DNA from 3 places in the Bradyrhizobium sp. USDA 4341 genome. Region 3 is predicted to be linked to each of the others. Evidence: riboswitches for the same ligand, from Rfam matches in the RefSeq annotation. Region 3 holds a riboswitch; each other region holds the start of a gene.
What was found. Region 3 has a riboswitch for cobalamin ahead of ACVIGB_RS36440 (TonB-dependent receptor). Riboswitches for the same ligand answer to the same signal wherever they lie in the genome.
Positions count from the first base shown of each region.

Region 1: it holds a riboswitch for cobalamin, as region 3 does, so the genes downstream of both, ACVIGB_RS34770 (TonB-dependent receptor) here and ACVIGB_RS36440 (TonB-dependent receptor) in region 3, are expected to answer to the same signal.
Region 2: it holds a riboswitch for cobalamin, as region 3 does, so the genes downstream of both, metE (5-methyltetrahydropteroyltriglutamate--homocysteine S-methyltransferase) here and ACVIGB_RS36440 (TonB-dependent receptor) in region 3, are expected to answer to the same signal.

Region 1 is NZ_JBSSGO010000002.1:6,062,201-6,070,341, forward strand. It holds partial or broken gene ACVIGB_RS34755 (MFS transporter) at 1-790, opposite strand, end outside; gene ACVIGB_RS34760 (hypothetical protein) at 1,015-2,304, shown strand; gene ACVIGB_RS34765 (hypothetical protein) at 2,430-2,603, opposite strand; gene ACVIGB_RS34770 (TonB-dependent receptor) at 2,716-4,986, opposite strand; cobalamin riboswitch at 5,114-5,311, opposite strand; gene ACVIGB_RS34775 (FecCD family ABC transporter permease) at 5,424-6,467, shown strand; gene ACVIGB_RS34780 (ABC transporter ATP-binding protein) at 6,464-7,237, shown strand; gene ACVIGB_RS34785 (ABC transporter substrate-binding protein) at 7,243-8,073, shown strand.
Region 2 is NZ_JBSSGO010000002.1:7,978,024-7,986,164, reverse strand. It holds gene metE (5-methyltetrahydropteroyltriglutamate--homocysteine S-methyltransferase) at 1-1,796, opposite strand, end outside; cobalamin riboswitch at 1,896-2,097, opposite strand; gene ACVIGB_RS43505 (nodulate formation efficiency C protein) at 3,520-4,125, shown strand; gene ACVIGB_RS43500 (hypothetical protein) at 4,643-4,858, opposite strand; gene ACVIGB_RS43495 (thermonuclease family protein) at 5,704-6,429, shown strand; gene ACVIGB_RS43490 (carbonic anhydrase) at 6,441-7,184, shown strand.
Region 3 is NZ_JBSSGO010000002.1:6,404,851-6,412,991, forward strand. It holds gene ACVIGB_RS36415 (ABC transporter ATP-binding protein/permease) at 1-1,472, shown strand, start outside; gene ACVIGB_RS36420 (hypothetical protein) at 1,514-2,017, shown strand; gene ACVIGB_RS36425 (amidohydrolase family protein) at 2,172-3,662, shown strand; gene ACVIGB_RS36430 (CobW family GTP-binding protein) at 3,664-4,593, shown strand; gene ACVIGB_RS36435 (IS110 family transposase) at 4,796-5,728, shown strand; cobalamin riboswitch at 5,951-6,146, shown strand; gene ACVIGB_RS36440 (TonB-dependent receptor) at 6,253-8,141, shown strand, end outside.

The DNA.
Region 1 (8,141 bases), 340 kb from region 3:
GAGGAACGCGGTGAGCGCGATGTTGGCGGTCGAGAACGACGCGCCGTAACCGCCCATCAGCGCAACCACGCCGAAATTGTTGATGCCCGAGGTCGACAGGCTGAGCAGCGTGAAGAACGCCGTCAGCACCATCAGTGCCGGCGTGATCACGCTCGCCTTCGGCGTCGCATCGTCCTTCGGCTTGTTCCTGTTGGCGCCGGCATCGGGAATGCCGAGCACGATCAGGAACAGCGCCACCAGCGGGCCGACCGCGCCGGCCACGATCAGCGCGCCGGGGCCGCCGATCGAGGCGACGAGCGCTGCCATGATCGCAGGCGCCACCGCGCCGCCGAGGAAGCCGGCAAAGGTGTGGATCGAGAAGGCGCGGCCCATCCGCGCCTCGTCCATATGGGCCGAGAGGATGGCGTAGTCAGCCGGATGATAGACGCTGTTGGCGAGGCCAAGCGCCACGGCACAGAGCGATCAGCGACGTATAGCTCAGATGCAGGCCGAGCCCGATCAGCGCGCAGCCGCCGATGGTCAGCCCGATCAGCAGGATCTTGCGCGCGCCGATATGGTCGGCGAGGTAGCCGATCGGCGCCTGGGTCAGGCCCGACACCACCGCAAACACCGTCAGCGCGAACCCGAGTTCGACATAGCCGACGCCGAGTTGCTGCTTCAGGAACGGGAACAGCATCGGCAGCACGAAGATATGGAAATGGCTGACCCAATGGGCGACCGAAATTCCCGTCAGCGTGCGCAGCGCGCTGTCGGCTTTCGCTTGCTGCGGTGCGGCCAGAATGTCGACCATGTCAGTGAAGCCCCAATTCCAAAGCGTTTTCGAGCGAAGGGGGTACCGGTTCGCGTGACGAAAACGCGTCAAAAAAATGCCCGGCAGGGCCGGCAGAAAATAAAGGCTGGCCGCTAATTGTCCATGAACGCGGGCGCATGGCTGCCCCCGGCGCGGGCGTGCCGGATCGACACATGCGGCATTAAAGGCGGCGACAAAGTGCGGTCCTGCGGTGATGATCGGCCATGATCGACGCCAAAAAGCCGCTCCGGGTGCTTGTGTCAGAGGGCTCCAGCACCTCCGGCCGCGAGGCGATCACGATCCTGGGGCTGGCCGGCCATCACGTCGAGGTCTGCGATCCCTCGCGCTGGTGCCTCGCGCGTTATTCCCGCTTTGTCCGCAAATACCATCATTGTCCGCCGCTGCGGTCAGATCCGGCCGGCTTCCTCCGCTTCGTCGAGCGGCTGTTGGCGTCGCGGCATTTCGATGTGCTGCTGCCGACCCACGAGCAGGGCTTCCTGTTCGCCCGCGCCGCGGCGCGACTGACACCACGTACCGGTCTCGCGCTGCCGGATTTCGACAGCTATCGCGCGGTGCACAGCAAGGCCGGGTTCAGCCGGTTGCTCGAGCGGCTCGGCCCGCCGCAGCCGCCGACCCGGATCGTCCGCTCGGCCGACGAGCTGCGCGAGGCGGTGCGGTTTCCGTCCGTGGTCAAGACGTCGGTCGGCACCGCGAGCCGCGGCGTCTGGTTCGTGCGCGACGCCGGTGATCTCAATCGCACACTCTACGACCTCGAATCCGCCGGCGATTTTGCCGGCGAGGTGCTGGCGCAGGATCTCATCACCGGCACGGTCGAGAAGGCCCAGTCGGTGTTCTGCCGCGGCACGCTGGTCGGCTTCCACGCCTACCGGCAGATCGCGGCCGGTGTCGGCGGCGGCGAGGCGATCAAGGAGAGCGTGAGCCGGCCGGCGATCCGTGCTGCGCTCGAGACGATCGGCGCGCATCTCGGCTGGCACGGCGCGCTCTCGGTCGACGTCATCATGCCGCTCGACAGCGCGACGCCGCTCTTGATCGACTGCAACCCGCGGCTGGTCGAGCCTGTCAACGCGTGCCGGTCCGGCACCGATCTGGTCGATTTGCTGCTGCGGGTCTCGCTCGGTGAGACGCCGGCGCCGCTGGCCGATGGCCGCGCCGGGGTGCGGACGCATCTCGCCATGCAGGCGCTGCTCGGCAGCGCATCGCGCGACGGCACGCGGCGCGACCTGATCAGGGAATGCGGCCGCATCGCCGCGGGCGAAGGTCTTTATCGGGGAAGCAGCGAAGAGTTGACGCCGGTGCGGCTCGATTGGCTCAGTGCCGTGCCGCTCGCGATGACGACAGTATTGCTACTGGCATCGCCGCCGATCGCCTCATCGCTGGCACGCGGCGGCTTTGGTGCGCATCTGCTCGATCGCGGCAGTATCAGGAAGATCGAGGGTGAGGATTTTTTGCGCGATACCTCACCACGTCGTCCTGGCGAAAGCCAGGACCCATAACCACAGGATTGGATTGTGGAAGAGGGCTGTGGCCCCAGCATTGTGAGACAATTGGCATTCGTGGTTATGGGTCCCGGGTCGCGCTTCGCTTGCCCGGGACGACGGAGGATGGATATCGGTCAACCCTACAACGGCTCGTCGTCATTGCCGTAGCGATCGACCTTTGGCGTGGCGATGTCGCCATCCTCATAATAGTCGTCGTCCTGTGGCGCTGCGGGCGGCGGAGGCTTTTTCGACTTGTCGTCGGTCTTGTCGTCGGTTTTGCCGCCGCCCTTGCTCTTCTTTCCGGCCTTGGCCATGCGTTTCCCCTGCGCGGGTCAAATCATCTGCCGGAATTCTACTCCAGTTCCCCGGGGCTTGTAACGTAAGGAGATGGCGCGGCCGGGTCACACCCGCCGCGCCCATCATGCTCTAAAACGTTGCGCCCGCCTTGACCATGTAGGTGCGGCCGGGCAGCGGATAGGCCGAAAAGCGGCCGGCCGTGAACGAGCTAGCGATGGCGTAGTCATAGTAGAGCGCGTTGAACAGATTGTTCACGCTGAGCGACCAGAAGAAGCGGTCGACCTGCCCGCTGAGCTTGAGATCGGCGGTGGCGTTGCCGGGAATCCGGCTCTGGGTGTTGGCCTGGTCGTTGTCCATGATGCGCGAGCTCCAGGCCCGCACCGTGGCGTCGAACACCAGATAGTTCTGCCAGATATTCCAGGTCACGCCGAGATTGCCGGTGTAGCGCGACACCAGCGGCACGTCGTTGCCGGCCCACATGCCTTCGCGGAAGACGGCACGGGTGATCGCCATGCCGCCGCGCAACGTCACGGTGTCGCTGACCTTGAGCGAGGCGCTGGTCTCTGAGCCGTAGCGGCGGGTGGGGTCGAGATTGACGTTGTAGAACAGCACCGGGTTGAAATGTATCTCGTTCTCGAGATCCATCAGATAGACGCTGGTCTGGACCTGAAAGCGATTGGTCCTGACGCGGAAGCCGCCCTCGACGTCCTGCGACGTCTGGGTCTTGAGCTGGAAGTTCTGCGGGATCGGGGCGAAGGTCAGCGGGTCGAATGACGGACCCGATGCGACGCGTTCGTCGACGTCGGGCGTGCGGAATGCGCGCGCGGCGCGGCCGAACACCGAGAAGGTCTCGGTGAAGCGATGTTCGGCGCCGACATGCAGCGCGTATTGGGTCTCGTTGCTGTCGAGCGGCGCCGCCTGCGTGTCGAACGCAAACGGCGCATTCGGATCGTAGCGATCGCGTGCCGAGACGCTGGTATTCTGGACGCGCGCGCCGTAGGAGAAATCGGTGGTCGGCAGCAGGCCGATCGTGTGCTGCCAGTACCCGGCCACGGTCTGCTGCTCGATATTGTAGATGTGGTAGGGATCGACGCCCTGATAGGCGCCGCGTGCCTCGCGGAACGTCGAATCGTAATAGTCGATGCCGGTCAGGATCGTGGACGGCATTCCCAGCACGACGTTCTTGACGCTGAGGCGTGGCGTGAGCGACCAGGTCTGCAGCGCGGCATCATTATGGGTCGAGGCGAAGCTGATGGTCGGCACCGTGCCGAAGAAGCCGCTTTGCGTCTCGCGCTGCCGCCAGCCGCCGTCGACGATGAGGTCGACGCCATTCATCAGCGTCTTGGTGAAGCCGGCGGTGACGCTGGCGGATTGCTGGTTGGCATAGTCGAACGGCGTCGCCGCGCCGCGGCGATCGCTGAGCAGTTCGTTGACGCCGATCGACGGATCGACCAGCCGTCTGCCGGGCAGGCCGAGCTTCTGGTCGCTGCCGGTGATGGCGAGGAAGGCGGTGAGATCCGATGTCGTGTAGTTGACGTTGCCGACGGCGTTGCGCTGGTCGAGTGCGTTGTTGACGCGGTAGCCGTCGGACTTGATGCCGTTGCCGTAGAACGAGGTCGACCACGGGCCGGAATTGAGCGCAGCGGACACCGCGGCCATGCGGGTGTTGAACGAGCCGAAGCCGCCTTCGGCCCGGATCGTGGCCGGTGGACCGCCGGCGCCGGTCTTGGTGATGATGTTGACCACGCCGCCCACCGCGTTGTCGCCATAGAGCACCGCACCGCTGTTGCCGCGCGTGATCTCGATGCGTTCGATCGAATCGAGCGGGATCGTGGTGAGATCGAAGCCGGCCTTGTCGACGTCGTTGAGGCGGCGGCCGTTGAGCAGGAACAGGGTGTTGTCGGAGGCGAATGCGCCGAAGCCGCGCAGGTCGACCGCGGTCTTGGCGCCGTTCGGGCCGCCATAAAGCGATTGCAGCTGCACGCCCGGCACCTGCGCGAGAATCTCGGGCAGCGACTGCACCGGCGAATGCGCGATGTCGTCGGCGGTGATCACGGTCGAGGAAGAGCCGACAATGCCGGCGAACTGGCGGCCGCCGCCACCTGTGCCGCCCGTTCCGGTGGCCGGTCCGGTCCCTGTCGTGTTCGATCCTGCTCCGCTGCCCACATTGTTGCCTTGCGTGGTGCCCGGCGCCGGGCGGCGCGGGGCCGGCGCTTCGTCAGCGGCCGGCTTGGCGCGCGTAAAATTCTGGTCGCCCGGCTTGGTGATTTCGATGGCCGGCAGCTGATTGGGAGAGGGCGCCTGCTGCGCCCGTGCGGTTGAGAGAACGATTGTCGACGCGATCATCGTCGACGCGAGCAGAAGCGCGCGGCGCCGCCGATGGGAAAGGATGAAGAACATCTAAGTGAGACCTCGGTAACGTCAGTGGCACGTCACCGCCAACCAGTCTCACCATCGTGCTCGCAGGCTCAGCTGCTTGCAGCCTCAAGTGAAGCTCATGCCTGTACTCCCCGACCGGCATCTTCGCGTGTGACCACGGCTGACGGCAGGTCTCCTGGCTCGCGGGTCGTTACCCTTCGTCGCCTTCCCAGGACCGAGATTCCCAGTGGCCTGTGACGAAGGATTCACCGCATACAGTTGCGGGGGCAGCCGCGGCGTTGGGGAAGTTTCCCCGCACCGCATTCCCTTTTCATCTCATGAAAGAACCGTCATGTTCATCTAGGGTTCGGCTGGGCAGCAAAGTCAATCCGGCGGAGGTCGGGCGGCCGCCAGGTGGCCACGGTTTCTGTCGAGTGTCGCTTGTCTGCCACGGCGATCGCTGTAAGAGCATGGATCCAATGAGCGTGCAGGATTTTGCCTTGGCGGCCGAGGTCGCGGCGCGGCGCCGGTGGGGCGCCACCGCGGCGCTGCTCGCGCTCGTGGTCCTGCTGCTCGTGCTCTCGCTCGGCATCGGGCCGGTGCGGCTGTCGCCGCTTGCGGTGATCGAGGCGCTGTTCGGCGGCGGCAGCGACGTGGCGCAGGTGATCGTGCGCGAGATCCGGCTGCCGCGCACCATTCTGGCATTCGCGATCGGCGGTATTCTCGGGCTATCGGGTGCATCGCTGCAGGGCCTGCTGCGCAATCCGCTGGCCTCGCCGTCGCTGTTCGGCGCGCCGCAATCGGCGGCATTCGGCGCGGTGCTGGTGATCGCGCTGGGCCTCGCCGATGTGCGCTCCTACGCGCTGCCGGTGGTCGCGATCATCGCCGCGTTCGGCTCGGTATTCGCGTTGCTCGCAATCGCCGGCCGCAATGCCGGGCTGCTGATCCTGATCCTCGCCGGGCTCGCGATCTCGAGCTTTGCCGGGGCTGCGACGGCGCTGGTGATGAATCTCTCCGCCAATCCGTTCGTGGTGCTGGAGATCGCATTCTGGCTGCTCGGCTCGCTGGAGGACCGCAGCTTCCAGCACGTGGCGCTTGCGCTGCCCTTCATCATCGCGGGCGCGGCCGTCCTGCTCAGCCAGGCGAGCGCGTTCCGCGCGTTGACGCTGGGTGAAGAGGCGGCGCAGAGCCTCGGCGTCGATGTCGGGCGGCTAAGGCTGCTCGTGATCGCGGGCGTTGCGCTCGGCGTCGGCGGCGCGGTCGCCGTCACAGGTACGATCGGCTTCATCGGTCTCGTCGCACCGCATCTGATGCGCCCCCTGATCGGTCACGATCCGGCGCGGCTGCTGGTGCCGAGCGCGCTCACCGGTTCGGCATTGCTGCTCGCCGCCGATATCGCGGTGCGCATCATCCCCTCGACGTCGGATATCAAGGTCGGCGTGCTGACCTCGATCATCGGCGTGCCGTTCTTCCTCTATCTGATCATGCGCGAACGCCGTGCGCTGGGCGGAGGCGTAGCATGACGCTGCTGTCGGCCACCGCGCTCAATGCCTCGCTCGGCAGCCGCAAGGTGCTGCACGATGTTTCGCTGTCACTGGAAGCGGGCCATCTGGTCGCGCTGGTCGGCCCGAACGGCGCCGGCAAGACCACGCTGCTGCGCGCGCTGGCCGGGCTGATTCCATCCGACGGTGAGATCAGGATCGGCGGCGACGCGCTGGCCGCGCTTGCGCTGCGCGAGCGCGCGAAGCGCTTCGCCTATTTGCCGCAGGGGCACATGGTGCATTGGCCGCTGCCGGCGCGCGATATCGTCGCGCTCGGCCGCTATCCGCATGGCGCGACCGATCCGGCGCGGTTGTCGCAAAAGGATATGGAGGCGGTGCTGCGCGCGATGCAGGCGGTCGACGTCACTGAATTCAGCGACCGCCGCGTCACTGAGCTGTCCGGCGGCGAACGCAGCCGCGTCGCGCTGGCCCGCGTGCTGGCGGTGGAAGCGCCGGTGATCCTCGCCGACGAGCCGACCGCCTCGCTCGATCCGCGCCACCAGATCGACGTGATGCAGAAGCTGCGCAACGTCGCCGACACCGGCGTGCTGGTCATCGTGGTGACCCACGATCTCGGGCTCGCCGCGCGCTTTGCCGATCACGTGCTGGTGCTGTCGGACGGGCGGCTGGCGGCGCAAGGTGCGCCCGCTGAAGCGCTGTCCGAGAGCGTGCTGGCCAGCGTGTTTCGGGTCAGTGCCTACCGCGCCGAATTTCAGCGCGAGGCCGTCATCGTGCCATGGGCGGACGTGTGATGAGGATGCAGCGTCTCGCAGCGGTGGCCGCAGCGGCATGGCTGATCTCGTGCGCTGCCGCGTCCGCCGCCGGACCGCGCATCGTCTCGATGAATGTGTGCAGTGACCAGCTCGTGCTATCGCTGGCCGATCCGGACCAGATCCTCGGCCTCAGCCGCTTTTCGCGTGATGCCTGGCAATCCTGGGCGGCCGAGCAGGCGCGAAACTATCCGCTTCTGTCCGGCGAGGCCGAGGATGTGCTGCTGCTCAAGCCCGACCTCGTTGTGGTCAGCCTGTTCGACAAGCGCGCGACCCGCGATCTCCTGAAGGCCAACGGATTGCACCTCGTCGAATTCACGGTGCCGCGCTCGCTGGACGAGGTGAGGGACCAGATCCGCGCGATGGGCGACGTGGTACAGCATCCGGATCGTGCGCGGGCCGAGATCGCGCGCCTCGATGCGGCGATCGCGCGTGCGCGGGCGGTGGCTGATGGTCATCACTATCGGGTGCTGCCGGTGGAGCGGCGCGGCTTTGTCTCAGGTCGCAGCAGCCTGATCAGCTCGCTGCTCGCGGCAACTGGCCTGACCAACGCGGCCGGAGAGCTCGGCTTCAGCGCGGGCGGATTTGCCTCGCTGGAGGCAATTGTAAAACTGAGGCCGGATTTCATCCTGGTGTCGGAGGCCGGCGATCGCGCCGAGGATGAGGGCCGCGCCTTCCTGCTGCATCCGGCGCTGGAACGCTTCTACCCGGAGAGCAAGCGGATCGTGCTGCCGGAGCGGCTGACGGTCTGCGGCGGCGTGATGCTGGCGGACGCGCTGGATCGGTTGACGGCGGAACTCAAGCGGGTGACGCGGTGATCCCTCGTCATCCGTCATCCTGAGGAGCGCGTAGCGCGTCTCGAAGGATGCACGGCCCGGATGCTTCC
Region 2 (8,141 bases), 1.6 Mb from region 3:
ATCTGCCGGCAGACCTCGCCTCTTGGAATATCATCGCGAACAAACGACCAGTTCAAGATCGTTACTGGCCCGGTCAACATCGCCTTCACCGGCTTGCTGGTCAGTGATTGCGCGTAGAGCCACCAATCCACAGTGATCGGTTTTGGCCGCAAAACATCTCCGAATAGGATCGGTGGCCTGACACAACGCGAGCCATAGGATTGCACCCAACCATTTCTGGTGAATGCGAAGCCGGCGAGTTTCTCGCCGAAGTACTGCACCATGTCATTGCGCTCAAACTCGCCGTGCACGAGCACGTCCAGACCAATGTCCTCCTGCCAACGCAGAGCGCGCGCAGTCTCCTCCTTGAGGAATTTGTCGTACTGCTCGTCGCTCATGGCGCCTCGCGAATGTGCCGCGCGGGCATTCCGGACCTCTGGGGTTTGCGGGAAGGATCCGATCGTCGTGGTGGGAAAGGCCGGTAGTCTAAAGCGCTTGCGTTGGATCTCGGCTCGACGGACAAATGGGCTGGCGCGCCGGCACATGGCCTCGTCGATCGCTCGCATCCGCACCGCAAGATTGGCATCACGGATCTTTGGTGAAGTCCGGCGGCCGGTCACCGCCGACTGCGATTCAGCAAGACTTTGAGCAACATTCTGATCACCCGCGAGTGCCCGCGCCAGGATCGCAAGCTCACGCATCTTCTGTACCGAAAAGGCAAGCCAACTCTTGAGATCGGATGCAAGTCCGGTCTCGAGTTCAACATCGACGGGCACATGCAGCAGCGAGCAGGACGGAGCGATCTGAACACGATCCCTGCCTAGCTTCGCAATGGCGGGATCCAGTTGCTGGCGGAGCGCCGACAGGTTCGACCGCCAAACATTTCGTCCGTCGACGACGCCGAGGGACATGACGAGATCACTTCGCCGGGCAGCAATGATCCGGTCCAACAGGTTCGGTGCGCGAACCAAATCCACGTGCAGTCCGGCAACGGGCATGTTCAAAGCTGTGTCCAGATTGTCGCCGAGATCGCCGAAATAGCTCGCGACCATGATCTTGACGTTTGGTACTTCCCTGGCGAGCCGATCATAGACGTGCAGCAAAGATCTTCGCGTCCCCTCCTCCAGATCCAGGACCAGGCAGGGCTCGTCGCATTGAACCCAGTTTGCTCCCCTTTTGCCTAGTTCTTGCAGAACCTCGATGTAGACCGGTATTAGCTCATCCAGGAGTGACAGCGGCTGGAACGCAGGATCCGCACTCTTGCCAAGCTTCAAGAATGTGACCGGCCCGATCAGGACAGGGCGCGTCTGGAACCCCAGGGCCTTGGCTTCCTCATACTCCTCGATAGGCTTGCGAGAAGATAGGCGGAACGTCTGTCCCCGATGAAATTCAGGAACCATGTAGTGGTAGTTGGTGTCGAACCACTTGGTCATCTCCTGTGCGGGCGCGCCAAATCCGCCCGATCCGTGGCTGCAACTGGTATTCTGGCGATCGCATTGTGAACCGCGTGCCATGTCGAAGTACGTCTTGAGCGAAACCGACTCGATTTCCGACGCGTAGACTTCCGGGATGGCACCAACCATGACAGAGGTGTCGAGCACTTGGTCGTACAACGAAAAATCGTTGGACGGAATGACGGTGACACCGAGGGATTTTTGGCGGGCCCAGTTCGCAGCACGCAGGCCAGCTGCGTCCTCGAGCAATTGCTGTTCGCTGATTGCGCCGGCCCAGTAACTTTCAAGCGCGCGTTTGAGCTCGCGTCTTGGACCGATCCGAGGCGTTCCAAGCGTGGCAACCGGAAGGGAGAGAAGAGACATAGCGCTAACCCCGTAGTTGGGGGCAAAGGCCTTGGCGGACGCAAGCAGGATCGCCCGAGCGGCGGCGGCTTGGCGCACCACCGGGACACCCCGCCCGTGGACGTATATGTGGTCGAGGCAGGTCTCCTGGCTTGCGGGTCATCGCTGCTGTCCGGCCTTCCCGAAGCCGCACGGGCTTCAGTGACTTTGTTGGACAGCGGCTCGTCGCTTACAGTTGCGGGGGCAGCGCCGGCATGTTCACCGGCTTCCCTCTTAGCTCCGAATCCAGCGGGACCGGAGAACCTCTACGATTTGGAATATCGGCAAGAGGCCTCTTCCGTCAACCTCTCAGATGACTCTCTCACGTCAATGCTGCCATCATCAGTGATTCAAATGACCATTTAACGTCGAAAGTTGACCACGGTTGGAAGCCTCTCCAATAGAAGCACTCTCCAATAGAAGCACTCTCCAATGTATGTGGCGAAAGAATTGTCGAAGGCGCAAGTCACGGCGCTTCGAGTGGCATTTCGGTCTCTCGGCAGTCAAGAACCGCGCCAGGGACAAAACACCTGCGAAAACTCCATCGGGCATACCGGGCGCGCATATTTATCTGCGAACCAACCAATCCTGGTAGGCGATTTGCGGTCTCTGATGCCGATAATACTCGGGCATGCATATCGATTCACCTCTACGAACACCGGGATGCCCGCAATGACAATGGCTGTTCGGAGCACCGTCGGCGTCCTTGCTGTCACCGCCTTTGCGGTCGGCCCGTTCGGGTGGCCTGGTAAGAGCGTTCATGAATCAATCCGTCAGACAGATGCTCTCGAGAATGTTGAGTAACTCGAGAGGAAGCTAGCGTGACTTGATCGTTTCTCGCTTGCCGGCTGTCGCGACTGGAAACGGCTCATCCAACCATGAATGCGGAGCCGAGGCAGCTGGATTGAGCAGACTGCAACATCGTGCGCGTAGGTAGAAACCTGCGCACCATATCATCCGCCTGCCTGAGAACGCGCTTCCGACGATTCCACACGCCCGGCGGTGACGAGCGATTTCTGCTTATCATCAATTACGGCCGATAGCGATCGCAGGCGTTCGGGTGACAACACCGGACCAGACGGTTCAACAGCTCTCCAAAGCGCTTCCCGATTTCTCATCCGTAAATCGGCAGCGGCCTTCGCTTGGGCCTCGAAGATCGGCACGACAAAAGCTGAACAAGCCCGAGCCGATCGGCTGAATGGAAACATAGAAACGAGCGTCGGTCGGAAAGCCGACAAACACTGCACGAATCTGGCGCGATTTGCCGGCCATTTCCTGGCACGAAGGATGCAAGCTCAAGGGTGCCCAGACTTCTCCCCCTGGGCAGGTCCAGCACGGCAAATTGGGGTTGTAGCTGGCCCACTGAAGTTAGCGGCGCGTGGCTCGAGGGGACAGACAGCGCCTGCTCGCGCGGGACATCGGCAGGTGCCCGCGTCACGTTGCCGCTAACTTCTTCCAATCGAGGATAGCATCGAGGGCTGCCGCTTTGACGTGAGGATGAAAAACCGATGGTCCGGCCGTTATGAAGAGAATGTCTGCAAGAGGCGTGCTTTGTCTCTGTCAATCGCTAGTTTTCCTTGCTGGGCTGGTTGCGACGGGCAACACTGCGCGAGCCGGCGAAAGCGCGCTCGTCGAACGAGTCAAGTCAACCTGGCGAGCGCGAGACGGTGAGACAATCGAGCAGATTGTCTCCAAAGTTTCGAAAGTGGCGCAATTCGTCCCTCGAAACTGGGGAATCGCCGAAGGCATCGACCACACTGAGTATGTTTACCTTTGCTGGACCAGGCATCAGGATAACGGATCAGACGAACATTACGTTATTACATGGAAGGTCGGGACCGACGGAAAGATTGAAGTTGCGTCTCCCTATGCAAAGCCTATCGAATTCGGCTGGCGCGCCCTGGCGCTTTCACTCATCGCCAGTGAAGTCACCGACGGCGAAAAAGACGCAAACCTTCGTTTTCTGCATGATCCGGTCAATTTCAACTTTGTCACGACCGCGCAAGGCAAGCTCGGCGATCTGCTCCGACGCGGCCGCTGTCACATCGTCGAACCTGTAGTCGTGGATTACGTTGAGGCGGCGAATGACAAGCCGACCGAGAAAGCGGACCGGTGGCGCGTTCTGCTGTTGGTGAACTGCAACATACCAGGCCCCCGCCACTTCACCCAAAATGGGGTCATCACCTTCGACAAGCGCGAGGGACACGATTGGGAGCCGCAATCTTTCCTTGCCAAGAGGATTGCGACTCTTCCTCCGGGGTCCTGGTTCCATCACATAGATCAAAATGAACGGTCACCTAGATCAAAATGAACGGGACGCTTGGAAGGGGTGCGAAGGGCCTCGACAACTGATCAGGATGGTAGCGCTACTCTTGAGCGCTGAGGCCTCGGCCGCACAGCAAGATCCATCCGCCGGAAAATTTACGCGTCCCAGTTATGCCAATAGGAGGCGGGCTCTCTCCGGCCCGCAAGCCGCAATGGGGACAGCCAGGCATCAGGATGCCTCTTGCCCCAACAGTAGTCGCGGCGGAACTGGTGCAAAAAGATACATCCGCGCTCTCGCCAGCGCGCCGCGTGTTATCCTTCACGGATCAGGCGAGGAGATGCTGAGGCCAGGCCCGATCCGGCGAGCGCGCAGCGCATCGCGCGACCAACAAGAACCCGGGGGACCGAGTGCAGCGACGAGACCGGTTTAAGAGGACCCCCGGGGAACGGGGCAGTGATAGCGACGCCGGCATCCTCGATGGCGGCGGGACCCCTTCCCGAGTGCCCCCGGCGAGGAGTTCCGCAGCCTTGCTGCGAGGATCGAAGATCGAATTGAGCCTAATCTAAACTTCCTCGCGGGCATTCGTCTGCGTGTCATAGATCTTGATTTGAAGCGTGGGAAAACGCTTCTTTAGTTCTGCTCCACCAGCCCGGGCGCCGTCCCTGGTTGCGAATTCGGCTTTGAGTCGGCCGTCCACTTCAAGCGCGTAAGAAGAGACCAGCAATTCAGGAGTGGCTATCACCATTTCAGTCCCATTGTCAGCGAGGCGGTTGAACATGATGACTAGCGTGAGTCGCCTAAGCCCTGCCAGAGCTAACTGCCGCAATGCCCTGAGTGCCGACACTTGCTGTGGATTGATTCATCGCTCTGAAATGGCATGAAGATCGCCACTCGCAACAATGCGGGGACGCCTCAGCACCGCAAGCCCGCAAAGCCGGCTGTCATTCCGCACGGTCGCGATTCTGCCGAGCTTTGTGCTTTCTTCATTCATCGAAGGCCAGCTAGGCGTTGTGGAAGTCATTTCGCGCGCAGCGTTTCGGGGCGGATAAGGTCGCGGATACGGGCCACCGTGTGAGTGAAGCATGGTGGCCTTGTACCGTAGGACCAAGCGGGGAGGCCGATCTCTTTTGAGCAGTCACTCTTATCGTGCCTTGTCCAGACTTCCGCTTTTCTCACCATGATGAACCGCGCACAGTCCTGTCGAACGATAGCAATCAAAAGAGGCTTAGCAACGCCGCCTCTTCCGCTCGGCGGCGAAGGCGACCACCCGCCCCGCTTCTTCCGAGCCTTTAGAGGTATGGCGTGCCAAGCGCCGTATTCCTGGTCGCGAGTCGAGGGCTGAAATATGCGGGATCTCTTCCTCAGGTCCAGAGCGGGAGACACGTCCGGGAGAAGGGAAGTGAGCTGGAGATGCCAGAAGCACATCGAAAAATGCTCCCAAAGAAATCTCTTGAATCTCACCCAACGTCAGGTCGTAGGCTGAAATATATGCAAGCTTCCACAAAAGCATCGTCCAACGATGCAGACCAGATGACGTATCTGTGCAGTCAAGCAGTCGGCTGTGACGACACCGGATCGCTGCGATTTTGTGAGTCGATGAACCAAGAGCGAAAGGATATTAGGATGAAGTACCGCGTAATGATGGCAGCATTGCTCGCTATCATCGCGTCTCCTGTTTGCGCGGCGAAACTGAGCGGTGCTCCCCAAATCCTCGATGCCAATACAATAGAGATCGAGCAAACGCGAATTCGGCTCTCGGGTATCGAGGCCCCCGAGACTGATCAGATTTGCCTGGATGCTCATGGCCGGAAATGGGCCTGCGGGGTAGCGGCTCGCGACGCCCTTATCGACTACTCGAAAGGACGAATATGGGATTGTCAGACCGCAGGAGTAGACAAGTACGGCAGGTCTCTCGGCAGTTGCTTCATCGATGGCCAGGACGTGAACGCCTGGATGATAAGCTCCGGTTGGGCACTGTCATCCAAGCCATCCGCCCATGTTTACGTCATCAATGAGGTGGCGGCGAGCAATGCCTTTGCCGGCCTGTGGTCGGGGGCATTCATCGCCCCCTGGGACTGGCGCCGCCGCAACAAGAGCACGATCATTGTCGGCGTGAGCTCGGTGCCGAACGAGGCCCAGGAACTCCTGCTCGGATCCGCTCTGCTATCTGACCCACCCTCGCCCGACTGCCTGATAAAGGGCACCGTCGACCGTAACGGCGAGCGCACGTATCACTCTCCTGGGCAACTCAGCTACGGACAAATCGACATGACGAAGAAACCGGCTGAACGCTGGTTCTGCAGCGAAAACGAGGCCGAAGCCATCGGGTGGCATAGATCCGCGCGATAGAGGTCCTCCCCATGCATGCAAACCACTCACAGGGCACTCCCTATCCGACCGAGGTCGCGCCTTCGCGCCGCTCGCTGTTGCTGTTCGCTATTTCGGCATTTGTCGTGCCGTTTGCCGGCAACATTGTCGACGCGAAGCAAGCAACAACGCCGCCGAAGCCGGATAACCAACTCTCGCCCGATGCTGCGCTGAAGCGGCTGATGGAGGGTAACGATCGTTATGTGCAGAGCGTGTCGCGAATGCGCGATCTGGAACGGGAGCGCCGACTTTTAGTCGATGGCCAGAATCCATATGCGGCGGTTCTGAGCTGCGCCGATTCGCGAGTAGCGCCCGAGCTTGCCTTCGACAGCGGACTTGGTGATTTATTCGTATGCCGCCTCGCCGGTAACTTCGTCAACGATGACACGCTAGCTAGCCTGGAGTATGCGGTTGCCGTACTGAACACGCCGTTGATCCTGGTACTCGGTCACGATCGCTGCGGCGCGATAGACGCCACGATCAACTCGCTTGACGAAGGCAAGCCGGCGCCGGGACATATTCGCTCCATCGTCAGCGCGCTCGCGCCTGCCGTAAGAGGGTCGCGCCACAAACCAGGTGACAGCTCTGCCGATGTGATCCGGCAGAATGTGATCGATAACGTCAATAAGCTCAAATCCGCCAGCCCGATCCTGAACCCGGCTGTTGAGCAGAAAACACTAAAGATCGTCGGCGGTCTATATCGTCTCGAAACGGGCAGGGTCGACGTATTGGGCTGACGCTGGTCCCTTCGCGCGATCGCCCAGCCGGTCTGCCCTGCCCCCTCAATCGACTGACACAACATTCGCAAGCCCATCGGGCTGCATCAAGTACACCGGACGTGATCCGCTTCACGATTGTCATAGCTTCGGGATAATGTTTTGCGTGGTCTCCTGATATTGGTCACATTCTTCGTACGTATGTTGGCAACGCGCGGGCCAGCACCAGGAATCTCGATATCGCGGCCGATGTTGATCATTATCGCTGTCTGGAACAGCGTTGCGACGGCCACTCAGATTCAACCGCTGCCATCGCCGCCCGTGGAGAGGCTATCCTTCGCGTAAATGCTTGTGGCCTTATGGTGCGTTCGAAGACGATGCCGACGGCGATTTCACGGAACTGGTCCACGCCGACGCTTCGGCAGCTCTCTGAAGCCGCGATCCGCCAGGGGCCGATGCTGTCCACCCGCTGGCGGCACGCGACAGTCCATTGCTGAGCTATGAACAGTCGATATAGTTGGAACCGAATGACCGCAAGACTGTAGCGGCCGGCTCCGCTGGTTCTATCCCGGCGTCTCTCACCCAACCCGCCTGAGCCTAACGAACCCTCGCTCCATTAATTCTGCATTGTAAGCTGGGCCAGTGAGGGCAATGGTTGTTATGTTGTTTGGACTAGGCATGAAGCCCGTTTCCTGCAGCTTCTCGATTAGGGCTGGGGGAGCCCACTGCTCCGGAAGCGCGAAACCTCTACGCGACGTCTCGAAGATAAATGCTCCGAAATCTGGTAACCTCGCCGGCCCGGCTCCAATATTTTGGTCCTCCGAAGGGTTATGAATGAAACGCACGCCGCTCTCCTAGGTCATACTCGGCTGGTCGGCGTCAGGCAGGAGACCCAAGTGGTTCAGTCTCTCGACCATTGCCCCGGGGGGATTGGGTGCCGTGGGAAAACTTGTGGGGAACGGCGAATGAGACATCGTA
Region 3 (8,141 bases):
TCGCCGATCTCCGGCGCGACGTGTTCGCGCATCTGATTTCGCTGTCGCCCTCGTTCTTCGATTCCGCACGAAGCGGCGAGCTGGTGTCGCGGCTCACCGCCGACACCACGCAGATCAAGTCCGCGGTCGGCGCCTCGGTGTCGATCGCGCTGCGCAATCTGATGCTGTTCTTCGGCGCCGCCGCGATGATGGTGATCACGAGCCCGCGGCTCTCGGGCTTCGTGCTGCTCGCTATTCCGATGATCGTGATTCCGCTGGTCGCGTTCGGCCGCTGGGTGCGGCGATTGTCGCGCAACGCCCAGGACACGCTGGCCGATGCCAGCGCCTATGCCTCCGAGCTGGTCAATGCGATCCGCACCGTGCAGGCCTATACCGGCGAACGGCTCGCCAGGGCGCGCTTTGCCCGCGAGGTCGAGCAGGCCTATGACGCCGCGCGCAGCTCGACCAAGGCGCGCGCGGTGCTGACGCTGATCGTCATCTTCATCGTGTTCGCCAGCGTCGTCGTGATCCTCTGGGTCGGCTCGCACGACGTGCTGATCGGCGCCATCAGCCCCGGCCGGCTCGGCCAGTTCATTCTCTATACGGCCTTCGCAGCGAGCGGCCTCGGTCAGCTCAGCGAGGTCTGGGGCGAGGTCTCGGCCGCATCGGGCGCCGCCGAACGGCTGTTCGAGATTTTGCGCGTCAGGCCGCAGATCGCAGCTCCCGCATCGCCGCGCGCGCTGCCGCAGCCGGCGCGCGGCGATGTCGGCTTCGACAATGTCAGCTTCGCCTATCCGACTAGGCCGAACGCGCTGGCCGTCGACGGCGTATCGCTGGAGGTACGCTCCGGCGAGAAGGTCGCGATCGTCGGTCCGTCCGGCGCCGGCAAGAGCACGCTGTTCCACCTGCTGTTGCGCTTCTACGATCCGAAATTGGGCACCATCTCGCTCGACGGCGTGCCGATCCGGCAGGCCGATCCGGCCGACGTGCGCGCGCGGATCGCACTGGTGCCGCAGGATTCCGTGGTGTTCGCAGCCAGCGCCCGCGACAACATCCGGTTCGGCCGGCCCGATGCCACCGACGCCGAGGTGGAGCGGGCCGCCGACCTCGCCCATGCCACCGAATTCCTGCGCCGGCTGCCCGGCGGCTTCGACGCCCAGCTCGGCGAGCGCGGCGTGACGCTGTCCGGCGGCCAGCGCCAGCGCATCGCGATCGCGCGCGCGATCCTGCGCGATGCGCCGCTGCTGCTGCTCGACGAGGCGACCTCGGCGCTCGACGCCGAGAGCGAGACGCTGGTGCAGACCGCGCTGGAGGAATTGATGCGCCATCGCACCACGCTGGTCATCGCGCATCGCCTGGCGACCGTGCTGTCCTGCGACCGCATTCTGGTGATGGATCAGGGCAGGATCGTCGAGCAGGGAACCCACGCCGAGCTGGTGGCGGCCAACGGCCTCTATGCGCGGCTGGCACGGCTGCAATTCGAGGGGATTTGAGCGAATTGGGGCTGTGCGCGCTCCGCCTATGCGATTCCTATGTGATCGAGCGCGTGCTCCCCTCGAAAACCTATTCCCGCGCAAGGATAGTCGCGCCGCGCCTGACCTCCCTCGACAGCCGAAGGAGTATCGGCGCGCGGGGTGTTCGACTGATGCGCGAGGACGCGACCGAACCGGAGAGCAAGCTGTTTCGTGCCTGGCAGCTTGCCGTCCTGCGCTTCGCGGTGACGCTCGACGACGACGATCGGATGCACGCGCTCGGTGTGGCCGGCGAGGTCGACCGGCTGGGCGGCGCGGCCGATGACGCCTTCCACTTCTTCCGCAGGACGACCGCGGAGCTGTGCGCGGCGATCTCCGGTTGGGGCGTGGATCAGGATGCCGTCATCCGGCGATTTCTGGCACAGATCGACGATGTCAGGCTCAAGCGCGCGGTCGAAGCGGCGATCGCCAAGGACCGCACGCCGCCCAAACTCGTGGCGAGCCGCATGAAGCCCGGCACAGATCTCTGGCGGGGCCTGCCGTTGCGGCGTGCAACCGGAACGTAGGGAGGGGCTCTCTGCAATCGCCATCACGGCGCGGCGGATATTCCGCCAGAACATGTCGCCACGACCCCTTGCCGGGTTGCTGCGATGAGTGCGATGCGCTTCTCTGTGCTCGAAAAGAGACCGGTCGGTTTCGGACAATGCGGGGAGTGGCGAGATGGGTGGTTTGGTGATCAGCGGCGGCCGGGTGGTGGATCCGGCCAGCGGGATGGACGCGATCGGCGACGTCGCCGTCGTCGACGGCAAGATCGCCGCGGTCGGCACCGGCCTTGGCGGCGCCGAGCGGCAGATCGACGCCACCGGCCTCGTGGTGGCGCCCGGCTTCATCGACCTGCACGCGCATGGCCAGACCATTCCGGCCGATCGCATGCAAGCCTTCGACGGGGTGACGACATCGCTCGACCTCGAGGCCGGCGTGCTGCCGGTGGCATCCTGGTACAAGCGCCAGGCCGAGAAGGGGCGGGTGCTGAACTACGGCGCCGCGGCCAACTGGGCGTTCGCGCGGATCGGCGCGATGACCGGCTCGAATGCGGAAAGCTCGCTGGAATCATTCGGCGCAGCGATGCGCGATCGCCGCTGGATCGAGAACGTGGCGACCGAGGGCGAGGTCGGCGGCATCCTCGCGCGCCTTGCCAACGGACTGAATGAGGGCGGCATCGGCATCGGCATTCTCAACGCCTATGCGCCCGGCGCCGGCGTGCAGGAATTGACTGCGGTGTGCCAGCTCGCCGCTGATCATGCGGTGCCGACCTTCACCCATGTCGCCTACATGTCACGCATCGATCCCGAGAGCGCGGCCGAGGCCTATATCCGCCTGATCGGCTATGCCGGCGCCACCGGCGCGCACATGCACATCTGTCACTTCAACTCGTCGAGCAAGACGGATATCGAGCGCTGTGTCGCGCTGATCGCGAAAGCGCAGGCGCAGGGCCTGCCGATCACGGTGGAGGCCTATCCGTACGGCACCGGCTCGACCGTGCTGGCGGCGACCTTCTTCAGCGATCCCAAATTCGAGGAGCGCAACGGCCTCGGCTATGACTCGGTGCAGCGCGTGACCGACGGTCACCGCTTCGGCAGCCGTGAGGAGCTGCTGGCGGCGCAGGCGGCGGAACCCTCGACGCTGGTGCTGTGGCATGTGCTCGATATCGAGAACAACGCGCATCATCGCGATCTGCTCGACATGGCGGTGCTGTATCCGGGCGGTGCGATCGCGTCCGACGCGATGCCGTGGACGCTGTCGGACGGCCGCCCCTACACCGGCGACGCCTGGCCGCTGCCTGACGATGCCACCTCGCATCCGCGTTCGGCCGGCTGCTTCACCCGCTTCATCCGCGAATGGGTGCGCGAGCGCAGGAAGGTGTCGCTGCTCGAGGGTATCCGCAAATGTGCGCTGATCCCGGCCGAGATCCTGTCGGCGAGCACGCCGGCGATGCGCGCCAAGGGCAGGCTGCAGGCGGGCGCGGACGCTGACGTCGTGGTGTTCGACTTCGAGACGATCAGCGATCGCGCGACCTTCTCCGCGATGAACCGCCCGGCGGAAGGTGTGCGGCATCTCGTGGTCAGCGGCCAGCCGCTGATCAATGATGGCGTGCTCGATGTCGCGGCACGGCCCGGCCGGCCGGTGCGCCGGCCCGTCACTGGGGGCTGATGTGGCGGTCCCGATCCTGCTGGTCGCGGGTTTTCTCGGGGCGGGCAAGACCACGGTCGTGAACCATCTGCTGGCGCATGCGCAAGGCCGCCGCATCGCCGCCGTGGTCAATGATTTCGGCGCGATCAACATCGACGCGGAGTTGATCGCCGGCGCCAGCGACGGCGTGGTCAGCCTGAGCAATGGCTGCATATGTTGCACGCTGGAGGGCGATCTGCTGCGCACGCTCGCAACCTTGCTGCGGCGTGATCCGCGTCCCGAATTCATCGTGATCGAGACCAGCGGGATCGCCGATCCCGCCGACATCGTCCGCAACCTGATGGATCCCGTGATCTGGAAGGAAGCGCCGCTGGAGACCGTGCTGTGCGTGGTCGACGCGACCCAGCCTACGGCGATGGTGAACGATGCGCTGCTGCGCTCGCAGCTGCGGGCGGCGGATGTGGTGGCGCTGAGCAAGGTCGATCTGGCCGATGCAGCCGCGTGCGCCGCGATCCGCGATGCGGTGCGGGCAGTGCGTCCGGCGGCCGTGGTCGTCGATGCGCTGCATGGCGAGGTGCCGGCCGCGTTGCTGTTTCCCGCGGACCTCGATCATTTGCCGGCGCCGCGCGAGACCGCGCCGCGCCGGCCGACATCCGACCGGTTCGAAACGCTGAGCTGGACCTCGGAACGGCCGGTGCGGTTGCCGCGCTTGCAGCAGGCGATCGGTAGACTGGCGCCGAAGCTGGCGCGGGCGAAAGGATTGTTCGAGACGGTGGAGCAGCCCGGCCGGCTGACGGTGTTTCAACTCGCCGGCGGACGCGCGACACTGGCCGCGGGCGGCGTGCCGGCGCCCGGCGTGCCGCGCACGCGAATCGTGTTCATCGCCGAGATGGGCGCTCTGTCGCGGGCCGAGATCGATGCGATCATGGAAGCCTGTGTCGAAGCCGAGTGATGCGAAGCTAGTTTCCCGTCACCCTTGTAAGTCAGGAGGCGCTGGATCGAATAGAGTGTCCGGTGCGGTAACGGACGGAAGACCGCTTCACCCCAGGGCTTTGAAGCCCGTGCCTCAGCGCGGCGCCCCGTCCGTTGTTCCATTGAACCCGAACAGTCGCGAGGGCCGCCTGGCGAGCCCGGTTGCGCAAGGATGGGTGCAGATGGACGCGATCTATGTTGGCATTGATGTATCGAAAGACCGGCTGGATGTGCATTTGCATCCGAGCGGGGAAGCCTTTGCCGTGGCGCGTGACGGCAAAGGCCTGGAAGAACTTGTTGCCCGTCTTCAGACTTGCTCGCCGACGCTGGTAGCGGTGGAAGCGACAGGCGGCTTCGAGACCATTGTCGCCGCGGCGCTGGCCGGCGCCCAGTTGCCGCTGGTGGTGGTCAATCCGGCCCAGATCCGGCACTTCGCGCAGGCGGTTGGCCAGCGCGCCAAGACCGATCCGATCGATGCGGCGATCATCGCGCGGTTTGTCGAGGCGGTGAAGCCAACGCCGCGTGCGATGCCGGATCAGGAAGCCCGGCTTCTGGCCGAACTTGTCAGCCGCCGGCGGCAGATCATCGAGATGATCGTTGCCGAGCGACAGCGCGAGAAGCGGGCCGAGAATGTGCGCGTTCGCAAGAGCCTTGCCCGCCACATCAAGGTCCTCGAGAAAGAACTGCTGGAGATCGACAACGACATCGACACGCTGGTGCGCGGTTCGCCGATCTGGCGGGCCAAGGAGGAACTGCTGGTCAGCTTTCCGGGGGTGAGCAACACGCTTGCCCGCACGTTCCTGGCCGAGGTGCCTGAACTCGGCACCCTCAATCGGCGCCAGATCGCAAGCCTCGCCGGCCTTGCTCCGTTCACCCGCCAGTCCGGCCGCTGGAAGGGCAAGAGCATGATCGGCGGCGGGCGAGCTGCACTGCGCGCCGGCCTCTACATGGCCGCCCTCTCGGCAAGCCGATATCACCCCCAACTCAAGGTCTTCTATCGACGCCTGTTGGCAGCCGGAAAGCCGAAGATGGTCGCCCTCATCGCCGTCGCTCGCAAAGTCCTCACCATCCTCAACGCCATGCTCAGGGACCAAAAACTATGGCAACCCGCTTGACGAAGAACACAGTCGCTGAGGAGCGCGAAGCGCGTCTCGATGGGTCACGGCCACCAGCCGGGCCGTGCATCCCTCGAGACGCGCGTTCCGCGCTCCTCAGGATGACGGGTTACCTCTCCGTGTCAGCAGTAGATGTCGCTGGGCTGTGTGTCATCGCAGCAGCATCATCCCGCAAAGCATGTGTGCGACAATCGCATCGAATTGACAGCCCATCCCGCACCACCTATCGTTTCTGCCGACGGTTCCCTTCGGGGATCAAAAGGGAATGCGGTGCGAGGGTAACCCCAATGCCGCAGCTGTCCCCGCAACTGTAAACGGCGAGCCTTTCGTCAATTTGCCACTGGGCCACTCCGCCCGGGAAGGCGTCGACAGGCGATGACCCGTGAGCCAGGAGACCTGCCGTCAGTCGTGGTCACACGCGAGCACATCGGGCGGGGGCGTCCTGGTGGGATCGGAGCACTGCCTTTGCGGCAATGCGCCAGTCCGCGTTCGCGGTGACGTGCCACGTTACCGCGAGTCCTTTCATGTCTCCGTCCTCTCCCGCTGCGCGCAAATGGCGCCTCGGTCTCGTTTGCTCCCTGTCATCGCTGCTGCTGCCGGCTGAAGGTTCGGCACAAACATCTCCACCCACGACGCTCGATCCGATCGAGGTCGCACCCTCGACATCCACAAAGCCCAAGCCCGCGGCGCGAAGCCGCAACTCGGCGACGTCGTCGCGGCCGCGCGCCAGACCTGCAACGGCGGCGGCAACCGCTGGCGCGCCGCGCGCCGCGGCGTCAGGTGCATCGGGATCGGCATCGCCGACGCTCAACGCCACCACGCAGGGAGGCACCGGCAGTCGTCTCAACCTGACGCCGCTGCAGACGCCGGCCAGCGTCGAGATCATCACGTCGCAAACCATTGCCGAACGCGGCCAGCATAATGTGGTCGATGCCGTCACCCAGAACGCGGCCGGGTTCATCGCAACGCCGGCGCCCGGCAATGGCGGCCTGTCGTTCAGCACCCGCGGCTTTGCCGGCAGCAACTCGGTGATGACGCTATACGACGGCACGCGCTTCTATATCGGCTCCGGCACCCTGACGTTCCCCTACGACACCTGGTCGACGCAACGGGTTGAAGTGCTGCGCGGTCCGGCCTCGGTGCTGTACGGCGAGGGCGCGATTGGCGGCGTCATCAACGTCGTTCCGAAAAAGCCGCAGGGCACGCCCTATAATGAGGCCGAGGTCTCGCTCGACAGCAATCTGACGCGGCGGCTGTCGGTCGACAGCACCGGTCCGATCAATCCCAATGTGTCCTACCGTATCAACGCCACCGGCAACATGTCGGACGGCTGGGTCGATCGCGACAAGACCTCGAATGCAGTGGTCTCCGCCGCCGTGCGCGTGCAGGCATCGGACAATCTCGCCTTCACACTGTCCGAGGATTACGGCGACCGCAGCCCGTCGCGCTATTTCGGCACGCCGCTGATCAGCGGCTCGATCCAGGACGCGCTGCGCTTCAAGAACTACAACGCATTGGACAGCGCGATCCGATATCAGGACAGCTGGACCCAATTCAAGACCGAGTGGGACGTCGCCGACGGCATCAAGATCAACAACACGCTGTATTATCTGACCAGCGAGCGGCACTGGCGCGATATCGAAAACTACACCTGGAACCCGAAGACCCAGCTGATCGACCGCTCCAGCTACATCGAGATCTTCCACGACCAGAAGCAGCTCGGCAACCGGATGGATGCGACCTTCAGCGGTCACGTCCTCGGGCTCGCGAACCAGTTCGTCGCCGGGTTCGACGTCAACCGGATCGACTTCACCCACACCAACAATTCGCCCTATGGCGGCGCGTCGTCGATCAATCCTTACGTGTTCGATCCCGGATCGTTCTTCGCGACGACCACGGCGACGACGCCGGGCTTCAACGCGATCGTCAATCAATACGCGCTGTTCGCCGAAGATCGCCTGTCGCTGACCGATCAATTGTCGCTCGTCACCGGCGTCCGGTACGATCGTCCTGAGGTCGATCGCACCGACTACAAGACGCCGGCGAACAGTTTTGAAACCACGCTGTCGGGCACCAGCTGGCGAACCGGGTTGGTGTACGAGCCGATCAAGAACCTCGCGTTCTACGGTCAGTATGCGGTCGGCGTCGATCCGGTCAGCAACCTGATCTCGCTGTCGACCTCGCAGAAAACCTTCCAGCTCGCGACCGGCAAGCAGACCGAAATCGGCGTCAAGCAGTCGTTCTGGGGCGGCCGCGGCGAGTGGACGCTGGCAGGGTACGAGATCGTCAAGACCGGCCTGACCATTCCCGATCCCAGCAATCCGACCGCCGGCCTGGCACTGCAGATCGGCCAGCAATCATCCCGCGGGGTCGAAGGAACGATCGGGCTCGCGCTGAACGACGGCTGGCGCGT